3 regions of the Pseudomonas sp. NCHU5216 genome follow, and region 1 is predicted to be linked to each of the others. Evidence: predicted binding sites of a transcription regulator. Region 1 holds the regulator's gene; each other region holds the start of a gene.
What was found. The regulator sigma-54, encoded in region 1, starts transcription at its own class of promoters, with help from an activator protein. The targets are predictions, from matches to a motif close to ANTGGCATNNANNTTGCTNT.
Positions count from the first base shown of each region.

Region 2: a site for sigma-54 is predicted at 1,567-1,586, ahead of flgB (flagellar basal body rod protein FlgB). Genes of this name have one in related genera too.
Region 3: a site for sigma-54 is predicted at 1,736-1,755, ahead of nirB (nitrite reductase large subunit NirB). Genes of this name have one in related genera too.

Region 1 covers NZ_JBQLIX010000034.1:18,416-21,688, reverse strand. The annotation lists gene ptsN (PTS IIA-like nitrogen regulatory protein PtsN) at 1-151, opposite strand, end outside; gene hpf (ribosome hibernation-promoting factor, HPF/YfiA family) at 164-472, opposite strand; gene ACSVIK_RS20035 (RNA polymerase factor sigma-54) at 574-2,067, opposite strand; gene lptB (LPS export ABC transporter ATP-binding protein) at 2,204-2,929, opposite strand; gene lptA (lipopolysaccharide transport periplasmic protein LptA) at 2,929-3,273, opposite strand, start outside.
Region 2 covers NZ_JBQLIX010000009.1:39,920-43,192, forward strand. The annotation lists gene flgD (flagellar hook assembly protein FlgD) at 1-634, opposite strand, end outside; gene flgC (flagellar basal body rod protein FlgC) at 657-1,100, opposite strand; gene flgB (flagellar basal body rod protein FlgB) at 1,112-1,519, opposite strand; gene cheR (protein-glutamate O-methyltransferase CheR) at 2,763-3,273, opposite strand, start outside.
Region 3 covers NZ_JBQLIX010000003.1:228,114-231,386, reverse strand. The annotation lists gene nirB (nitrite reductase large subunit NirB) at 1-1,515, opposite strand, end outside; gene ACSVIK_RS04190 (protein kinase domain-containing protein) at 1,858-3,273, opposite strand, start outside.

The DNA of each region.
Region 1 (3,273 bases):
CGATGAGGCTTTCGTAGATGTCCTGATTGTCCAGCTCGTCGAGGTCGCGGGCGACCAGGCTGGCAATCTGTTCGAGCACGCGCTTCTTGCTGCCGCCCGGCACGTTCACCAGGGAACGGCCGGGGGTCAGGATATTTTCAAGTCGGATCATGGAAGGGAAATGTCAGCGGGCTGTGGCGCCTTGCAGGCGATCGAGCTGCTTTTCCTTGTGCTTGATGAGTTGACGGTCGAGTTTGTCTGCCAGCAGGTCGATGGCGGCGTACATGTCGTTATGTTCGGCGTTGGCGACGACCTCACCGCCAGCAACGTGAAGGGTGGCTTCGATCTTCTGCTTGAGCTTTTCGACCTCCATGGTCACCTGAACGTTGGTGATCTTGTCGAAGTGGCGTTCCAGTCGGCCGAGTTTCTCGCCGATGTAGTCACGCAGGGCGTCGGTCACATCCAGCTGATGTCCACTGATGTTGACTTGCATACCGCTTTCTCCTTGTTGCCTTGTGTAAGAGATGGGCCTGACTTGAGGCCCACCACCGGAACACTGTGGCCCGCTCGCCATGGGCGAACAGTCGATCTTGCTTACATCAGTCGCTTGCGTTCGCTGGAGGGGGCGATACCGAGGGATTCGCGGTACTTGGCCACCGTGCGACGGGCGACTTGGATGCCTTGTGCCTCCAGTAAACCAGCGATCTTGCTGTCGCTCAACGGCTTTTTCGCGTTTTCCGCGGCCACCAGTTTCTTGATGATGGCGCGGATCGCCGTCGACGAGCATTCGCCGCCTTCGGAGGTGCTGACGTGGCTGGAGAAGAAGTATTTCAGCTCGTAAATGCCACGCGGGGTATGCATGAATTTCTGCGTGGTTACGCGCGAGATGGTCGACTCGTGCATGCCCACCGCCTCGGCGATGTCGTGCAGCACCAGGGGCTTCATGGCCTCGTCGCCATAGTCGAGAAAGCCGCGTTGGTGCTCGACGATCTGCGTGGCCACCTTCATCAGGGTCTCGTTGCGGCTCTGCAGGCTCTTGATGAACCAGCGCGCCTCCTGCAACTGGTTGCGCATGAAGGTGTTGTCGGCGCTGGAGTCGGCGCGTTTGACGAAGCCGGCGTACTGCGCGTTGACGCGCAGGCGCGGCATGGCTTCCTGGTTCAGTTCCACCAGCCAGCGGCCGTTGTGCTTGCGCACGATGACGTCCGGCACCACGTATTCCGGCTCGCTGGATTCGATCTGCGAACCGGGGCGCGGGTTGAGGCGCTGGATCAGTTCGATGACCTGCTTGAGCTCGTCTTCCTTGAGCTTGGTGCGGCGCATGAGCTGGGCGTAATCGCGGCTGCCGAGCAGTTCCAGGTGCTCGCTGACCAGGCGTTGGGTATCGCTCAGCCAGGGCGTGCTGGCGGGGAGCTGGCGCAGTTGCAACAGCAGGCACTCGCGCAGGTCGCGGGCGCCGATGCCGGCCGGCTCGAACTGCTGGATGCGGTGCAGTACCACTGCGACTTCATCCAGTTCGATATCCAGTTCGGGGTCGAAGGACTCGGTCACTTCCTCGAGGGTTTCTTCGAGGTAGCCATCGTTGTTGATGCAGTCGATCAGGGTGGCGGCGATCAGTCGATCCTTGTCCGACATCGGCGCCAGGTTCAGTTGCCAGAGCAGATGGCTGTGCAGGCTCTCGCCGCTGGAGGTACGGGTGGTGAAGTCCCACTCGTCATCGTCGTTGCTCGGCAGGCTGCTGGCGCTGGTCTGGTAGATGTCTTCCCAGGCGGTATCGACCGGCAGCTCGTTGGGGATGCGCTCGTTCCACTCGCCATCTTCGAGGTTGTCCACGCTCGGTGTGGTTTCCTGGAAGCTGTCTTCCTTGGCTTGAGCGGGTGCGGCGCTTTCCGCACCGTCGGCCATCGGGTCGCTGTTGTCGAAGTCGTCGCCGTCTTCCTGGCGCTCGAGCATGGGGTTGGATTCCAGCGCCTCCTGAATTTCCTGCTGCAGATCCAGGGTAGACAGTTGGAGGAGGCGGATGGCCTGTTGCAGCTGCGGGGTCATCGTCAGCTGCTGGCCCATCTTGAGGACTAGCGATGGTTTCATTGCAGACCTTAATTTACCGGCGAGTTACGCCTTCCACATCAGGGCGCCGAAGCGCCGCCAGGAAGCAAATTATATGCCTGAAAATCTCGTCCTTGCCTAGGGGCTGTCCTATTTCCGTCATCTAAATATGGATGTTTTACAGACGGAACTCGTGGCCCAGATAAACCTCTTTCACCGTCTGGTTGGCGAGGATGGTCTCGGCGTCGCCTTCGGCAATCAGTTGGCCATCGTTGACGATGTAGGCCGTTTCGCAGATGTCCAGGGTCTCGCGTACGTTGTGATCGGTGATGAGAATGCCGATACCCTTGGTCTTGAGGTGATGGATGATCTGTTTGATGTCCCCCACCGAGATCGGGTCGACACCGGCGAAGGGTTCGTCGAGCAGGATGAACTTGGGGTTGGTGGCCAGGGCGCGGGCGATTTCCACGCGACGCCGTTCACCACCGGACAGGCTCATGCCCAGGTTGCCCGAGATGTGGTGGATGTGGAATTCCTGCAGCAGGTTCTCCAGCTCCGCCTGGCGCCCGGCGCGGTCGAGATCCTTGCGCGTTTCGAGGATGGCCATGATGTTGTCGGCCACCGACAGCTTGCGGAAGATCGAGGCTTCCTGCGGCAGGTAGCCGATACCAGCGCGGGCACGACCATGCATGGGCTGGTGGCTGACGTCGAGGTCGTCGATCAGCACACGTCCCTGGTCGGCCTGCACCAGGCCGACGATCATGTAGAAGCAGGTGGTCTTGCCGGCACCGTTGGGGCCGAGCAGGCCGACGATCTGGCCGCTCTCGATGTTCAGGCTGACGTCGCGTACGACCTGGCGGCCCTTGTAGCTCTTGGCCAGGTGTTGGGCTTTGAGAATGGCCATTACTGCTGTTGATCCGCGGGTTTGTTCTTGGGTTGGATGACCATGTCGATGCGCGGACGCGGCACGCTGACGTTGTTGCCGGTGGCGCGTCCTGCGTTGACGATCTGGCGGCGGGTGTCGTAGACGATCTTCTCGCCCTCGAAGGTATTGCCTTCCTGGATCACCTTGGCCTGGTCGATCAGCACGATGCGTTCGTTGCTGGCGAAGTACTGGATGGTCTTGCCGTAGGCCTTGACGATTTCCTTGTCCACGGCGGGCTTCTGCTCGTAGTAGGCGAGGTTGCCCACCGAGGTGAACACGTCGATGTCGCCGCTGGCGGTCTGGGTGATGGTCACGGTGTCGCC
Region 2 (3,273 bases), on a different contig from region 1:
GCACGCTGCCGAGGCCGGCAAGATTGAGCATCAGCTCCTTGCCACCCAGGGCGACGCTGTCGACGTTGGCCGGCAACTGGGTGTACAGCCCCTTGGTCTCGTTGCCATAGGTGGCATGTGCCTCGAACTTGTAGGTGCCGGGCGGCATGACCTTGCCGCTGTCGTCCTTGCCGTCCCAGATGAAGCTGGCATTGCCGGCCGCCTGCTCGCCCAGATTGACGCGCCTCACCAGGGCACCGGCGTTGTCGAAGACGTTGACATAGACGTTGTTGCTGCTCACCGGCACCGTCACGCTGCCCTTGAAGCTCTCGCTGGTATCGACCACCGCCTTCTCGCCCTGCACGATGACCTTGCGCCCTACCAGCGATGAAGCCTGCAGCGCCTGCGAAGACTGGAAGTTGGACATCATCGAGTTGACGCTGCTGTTCAACTGCTGAATCCCCTCCAGGCTGCTGAACTGCGCGAGCTGGGCGATGAATTCTCCGTTGCCCTGGGGCTCCAGTGGGTTCTGGTTGTTGAGCTGAGCCACCAGCAGGTTGAGGAACTCGTTCTTGCCGAGATCCTTGCTCTTGGTGGTGTCCTGCTTGAGCTGGTACTGATCCAGTACCGAGTTGGTGCCGCTGACGGTGCTCATGACCTGCGCTCCTCGTATTGGCTTACTGACCCAGGGTCAGCACACGCTGCAGCATCTGCTTGGCGGTATTCATCATTTCAACGTTGGTCTGGAAGGCACGACTGGCGGAAATCATGTCGGCCATCTCCTCGACCACGTTGACGTTCGGGTAATAGACGTAACCATCGGCGTTGGCCATTGGATGGTCAGGCTCGTAGCGCGGCGTCAGGCTGCTCTGATCCTCGATCACACCCAGCACCTGCACGCCACGGCCAGCCTCGTCCTGCTCGGCGAACAGCGAGCCACGGTCGCCGTTCTGCGCCTGCTGGAACACGGTGGCGAACACCGGGTGACGGGCGCGGTAGGTCTGATCCAGGCTCGAGGAAACGGTCTCGGCGTTGGCGATGTTGCTGGAGATGGTATTGAGGCGAGTGCTCTGGGCGCTCATGCCGGTACCGGCGATGTTGAAGACACTGGCAAGGGACATGACCTGACTCCTTATTCGCCGCGCAGGGCTGCGGTCAGCCCTTTGAATTTGCTGTTGAGGAAGGTGAAGCTGGCCTGGAACTGCACGGCGTTCTCGGCGTAGTTCGCCTGCTCGACCTGCAGGTCGACGCTGTTCTGATCCAGCGAGGCCTGGAACGGCGTCCGGTAAGGCAACTCGGCCTCGCCACTGAATACGCCCTCGGCGGCGATATGGCGGCTGTCGGTACGGTTCAGGCTGATCGGGCCACGCTGCTGGCGCGAGTTCTCGGCAGCCAGGACGCTGGCGAAATCCAGATCACGCGCCTTGTAGTTGGGCGTATCGGCGTTGGCGATGTTGTTGGCCAGTACCTCGGCGCGTTGCGCGCGAAAACCGAGTGCCTGTTCGTGGATGCCAAGGGCTCTGCCGAAGTTGATGCTCATGCTCTGAACCTTTGCCGCTAGGGCCGTCTGTCACTGTTGGCAGACATACAGCAAAGGCTGTGCCAGTTATTTAAAACCTTATATATCAATGGTTTGAGATTAAGTTGCTGGCTCGAAAGCGGCAAAGCGGCAAGGCCTTACCGCCTGCAGGCAAGCAGCGGCAAAGCCGGCCAGGCGCTTTGCCCCTCAAGTTTCGGCCGATGACCCAGCGAGTCGTTTCGACTGATTTTCGCCGCTGTCCGGTGGCTTCGTGACTTGATTGGGAGGTTTTGCTGCTTATGGGGAGCTGCTTGATTGGTGCCGCACTGGCAAATTTTTGTTGGCTGTTGGTTGTTCGGCTGTCTGTTCCGAATTGCCGCGTTTTTGTTGATGTTTTTGGTTTCGCCCTCCCGGGCGAGTCACTTTTGCGGGCAAAAGTAACCAAAACCCTCCGCCCGATCATCCGGCCCTCGCTACGCGAGGGTTCGCTCACTCCATCGCCGCTCCAGAGGCCCGCCGCGGTGGGCCATCCATGGCCCATCGCGGCTCTCGCGACATCCATGTCGCTCAACCTCTTCCACGACGATTCCGTTCGCCCTCCTGGGCGAGCTCTGCGCGCGCCTGAACCCGAGGTAACCCAGAATTAGCGTGGAGTGTTTGAACATGAGGTCAGCCGTAGGGCGGACTCAGGAGCGCCAGCGAACAGTCCGCCGGGCCATGCCGAGTTCGGCACCACAACCTGCGTCTAATTCTCCCAACGGCGTACTGCTTCGCGAGTACGCCCTACGCGAATGAAAGTCTTGGTTTAACCCGATGGCCATGTCGTGGTTCCACTGCTACCAGAACACACCGAGCAGGCCTTGGAATGCCGGTTCGTTCAGGCGCGCAAAAGCCCCCTTCAGGAGGCCGAACGCAGGCATTGCGCAGGGGGCGAACGCCACGGATGCTGCGAGATACCGATGGCGGCCCCGCGAAATGGGCCAGGGATGGCCCATGTACGCCGACCCCGGAGCGATGCCGGAGTGAGGGAAGTCGAGCGAAGCATGACGGGGACGCCTAGTTCCGGATGGCGGGGGTGCGTTTCTTTTGCTTACTTTTCTTTGCGCTGGGCGGCAATCCGATTTCAAAGAAAAGTGAGTCGCCCGAGGGGGCGAAACCCGGAATATCTGAACAAGCCGAAGCGGCGTCCAGAACACCAAACAACACACAAACTTGCCAGCCCAGTCTAAAGCCCGCCTACCCAAGCAAGCCCCCACAAGGAACCTTACTTGGCCTTGTAGATGATCCCCGGACTGCACTGCACCATCTGATACTTGTCCGGCAGGCCATTGAGTGCCTCGGAGGCACCCAGGAACAGATAGCCGCCCGGCTTCAAGGTGGCATGGATGCGCGTGAGGATGTCCTTCTTCACCTCGGCGGAGAAGTAGATCAGCACGTTGCGGCAGAACACGATGTCGAACTTGCCCAGCGCCGCATAGCTGTCCAGCAGGTTCAGCGGACGGAACTCGACACGGCTCTTGATCGGCGCCTTGACCTGCCAACGCCCCGGCCCCTTTGGGTCGAAATAGCGCTGTAGGCGCTCCTGGGACAAACCACGGCCCATGGCCAGGCTGTCGTACTCACCGGATTTGCAGTTGGCCAGCATCGATGGCGACAGATCGGTCGCGACGATCTGAATGCCCGCCTTGAGCTGCCCCAGGTTGCTGCGCTCGAACTCGTCGATGGACATGGACAGCGAATAAGGCTCCTGCCCCGACGAGCAGGCCGCCGACCAG
Region 3 (3,273 bases), on a different contig from region 1:
TTCACGGATAGCCTTGCGGATCTGCCCATGATTGAGGTCGGAACAGCCGCAGATGGCCTTTTCGCTCTTGGGTTTGACGTCCGCCGCACCGCCGACGGTGCTGATCAGGATCTGCTCCACCAGGCCGGCGCAGGAGCCGCAGGAACTGGCGGCCTTGGTGTGCTTCTTCACCTCGTCGACGGAGAACAGGCCGTTTTCCTGGATGGCCTTGACGATGGTGCCCTTGCACACGCCATTGCAGCCGCAGACTTCCATGCTGTCGGGCATGTTGGCGGTCTTGTCGGCGCCCTGGTGGCCGACGTCGCCGATGGCGCCTTCGCCGAACATCAAATGGTCGCGAATCTCGCTGACGTTGTGATTCTCGCGGATCTGCCGGAAATACCAGCCACCGTCGGCGGTGTCGCCGTACAGGCAGGCGCCGACCAGCACGTCGTCCTTGATCACCAGTTTCTTGTATACGCCGCCGATGGGGTCGGACAGCGTTATCGTTTCCGTTCCCTCGCCGCCCATGAATTCGCCAGCGGAGAACAGGTCGATGCCGGTGACCTTGAGCTTGGTGGAGGTTACCGAGCCCTGGTAGCGGGAGAAGCCGAGCTGGGCCAGGTGGTTGGCGCAGACCTTGGCCTGCTCGAACAGCGGCGCCACCAGACCGTAGGCGATGCCCCGGTGGCTGGCGCATTCGCCGATGGCGTAGACGCGCGGGTCATAGGTCTGCAGGGTGTCGTTGACCAGAATGCCACGGTTGCAGGCGATGCCGGCGCTTTCGGCCAGTTCGGTGTTGGGGCGGATGCCGGCGGCCATCACCACCAGATCGGCCGGGATCACCTCGCCGTCCTTGAACTTCACCGCACACACACGGCCCTCGCCGTTGTCCAGCAGCTCGGCGGTTTGCTTGGGCAGGAGGAACTTGAGGCCGCGGTCTTCCAGCGATTTCTGCAGCAGCTCACCGGCGGTGCGGTCGAGCTGACGCTCCAGCAGCCAGTCGCCGAGGTGCACCACGGTCACGTCCATGCCGCGCAACTTGAGGCCGTTGGCCGCTTCCAGGCCGAGCAGGCCGCCACCGATGACCACCGCATGCTTGTGGGTCTTGGCAGTGTCCATCATGGTCTGGGTGTCGGCGATGTCGCGGTAGCCGATCACGCCATCCAGATCCTTGCCCGGAATCGGCAGGATAAAGGGCGTGGAACCGGTGGCGATCAGCAGGCGGTCGTACTCGGCCTCGCTACCGTCATCGGCGATCACCCGGCGTGCCTTGCGGTCGATCTTCACCACCTTGCGCCCGAGCAGCAGCTTGATGCCGTTGTCGGCGTACCAGTTGAGGTCGTTGAGGACGATCTCCTCGAACGTCTGCTCGCCAGCCAGCACTGGCGAAAGCAGGATACGGTTGTAGTTGGGGTGCGGCTCGGCGCCGAACACCGTGATGTCATAAAGATCGGGGGCGAGCTTGAGCAGCTCTTCGAGGGTGCGCACACCTGCCATGCCGTTGCCGATCATCACCAGCTTGAGTTTCTGCATGCCGGCTGTCTCCTGAATCGTTGATCACGGTAAAAGGTTGTCGGGTGCGATCTCGCGCCGCGACGGCTCTGAGCGAGGTCGCCAGCAATGGCGAACCAGAAAACAAAAAAGGCGTCCCGCTAGTCACCTAGCGAGGACGCCTTTGTCCAGTTCCCGTTCTCTCGGGGAGCGCCACCTTCTTCGTTGAAGGGGGCACTTTTGTTCAGCTTGTACGGATCTCAATGCAGCGCTTGTGCCAACTCGTCGAAAGCCCCGTTTCCTGGCGCTCAGGCCGTTTTTCAATGGATTTCTGCGCGCTCGATGCATCGTAAAAGGGCGTCATGCCTCGCCTTGGTGCATGCATTACTTGAGCAGCAGTACCGCCAGCAGCAGATTGATGAGCAGCGATAGCAATGCCACCGTGCGCCAGACCAGCAGTGGCTCGCGTTCCAGCAATGGCCGTGGGCGTTTGTCGAGCGATCTGCGCTCGCCCATGTCCAGTGCCAGCAGCCATTCTTCGGCGGTCTCGAAACGCTGTTCCGGGTTGGCGGCGACGGCGCGTGCGAGCAGTTCGTCGAGCCAGGTCGGGATGTCCGGGCGGTAGCGGCTGACCGGCACGGGGTGGGTGAAACGCGGGCGCTGGAAGGCTTCGACCTCGCCATGGGGATAGTGCCCGCACAGCAGGTGATAGAGCGTCACGCCGGCGGCGTAAAGATCATGCTGTGGGTTGGGCGGGCTGCCGACGAAGGCTTCCGGAGCGATATAGCTGGGTGTGCCGGGCAGGCTATGGGCCTCGTCGTGGCTCAGGCCTGGGCAGTAGGCCAGGCCGAAGTCGAGTACGCGCAGCTCGCCGTCGTCGCCGAGCAGCAGGTTCTCCGGCTTGATATCGCGGTGGACGATATTGCGCCGGTGCAGTAGCCCCAGGGCCTTGATCAGGCGTGGCGCCAGATCCTGCCACTGCGCCAGGCTCAGCGGGCCGCTCTGGCGTAGGCATGCCTCCAGAGTTTGTCCCTTGTATTCGCGCTGTACGTAATAGAGATGCTGGCGTTGTGGCAGGGCGTGCACTTCGGGAAAGTGGCGACCGGCGACGCGGCGCAGCAGCCATTCTTCCTGCAGCAGTGCCGGGCCAGCCTGTTCTTCGCTGGCGCGGCTGGCGGGCAGGGTCTTGAGCAGCCAGGGCTGGCCATGCGCATCGCTGACCCGATAGATCAGCGACTGGCGCGACTCGCCCAGCAGCCCTTCGACCAACCAACCCTCGAAGTGCTGCCCGGCACGCAGGCGCGGTGGCAACGGCCAGTGCGCCAACTGCGCCAGGGTATCGGCCAGTGCCGCTTCTTCGGGCAGGCGTTCGACCTGCACCAGCAGCGCGCTGGCGTTGTCCTGGCTACCGGCGCGGTGCGCTTCGGTGATCAGCGCCTGGCATAGGCCTTGGACATCATTGCTGCTCTGCAGCAACTGAGCGATACGCGCGTCGCTGAGCGCACTCCAGACGCCATCGCTGATCAGCAGAAAGCGGTCGTCGCTCTGCAATTCACCTTCGCGGTAATCCACAACCAGGTGCTGGTCGAGGCCCATGGCGCGCTTGAGCACATGCTGCATGCCCGGCTGTTCCCAGACGTGATCCTCGGTCAGGCGTATGAGCTGGCCGTCGCGCCAGAGGTAGGCGCGGCTGTCGCCGATATGCGCCAGGGTAAAGCGCCGCCCGCGCAGCACCAGAGCGGTGAGGGTGGTGAGCAGGGGTTGGCCACCGCCGTTGGCCTGCAGCCAGCGGTTGTGTGC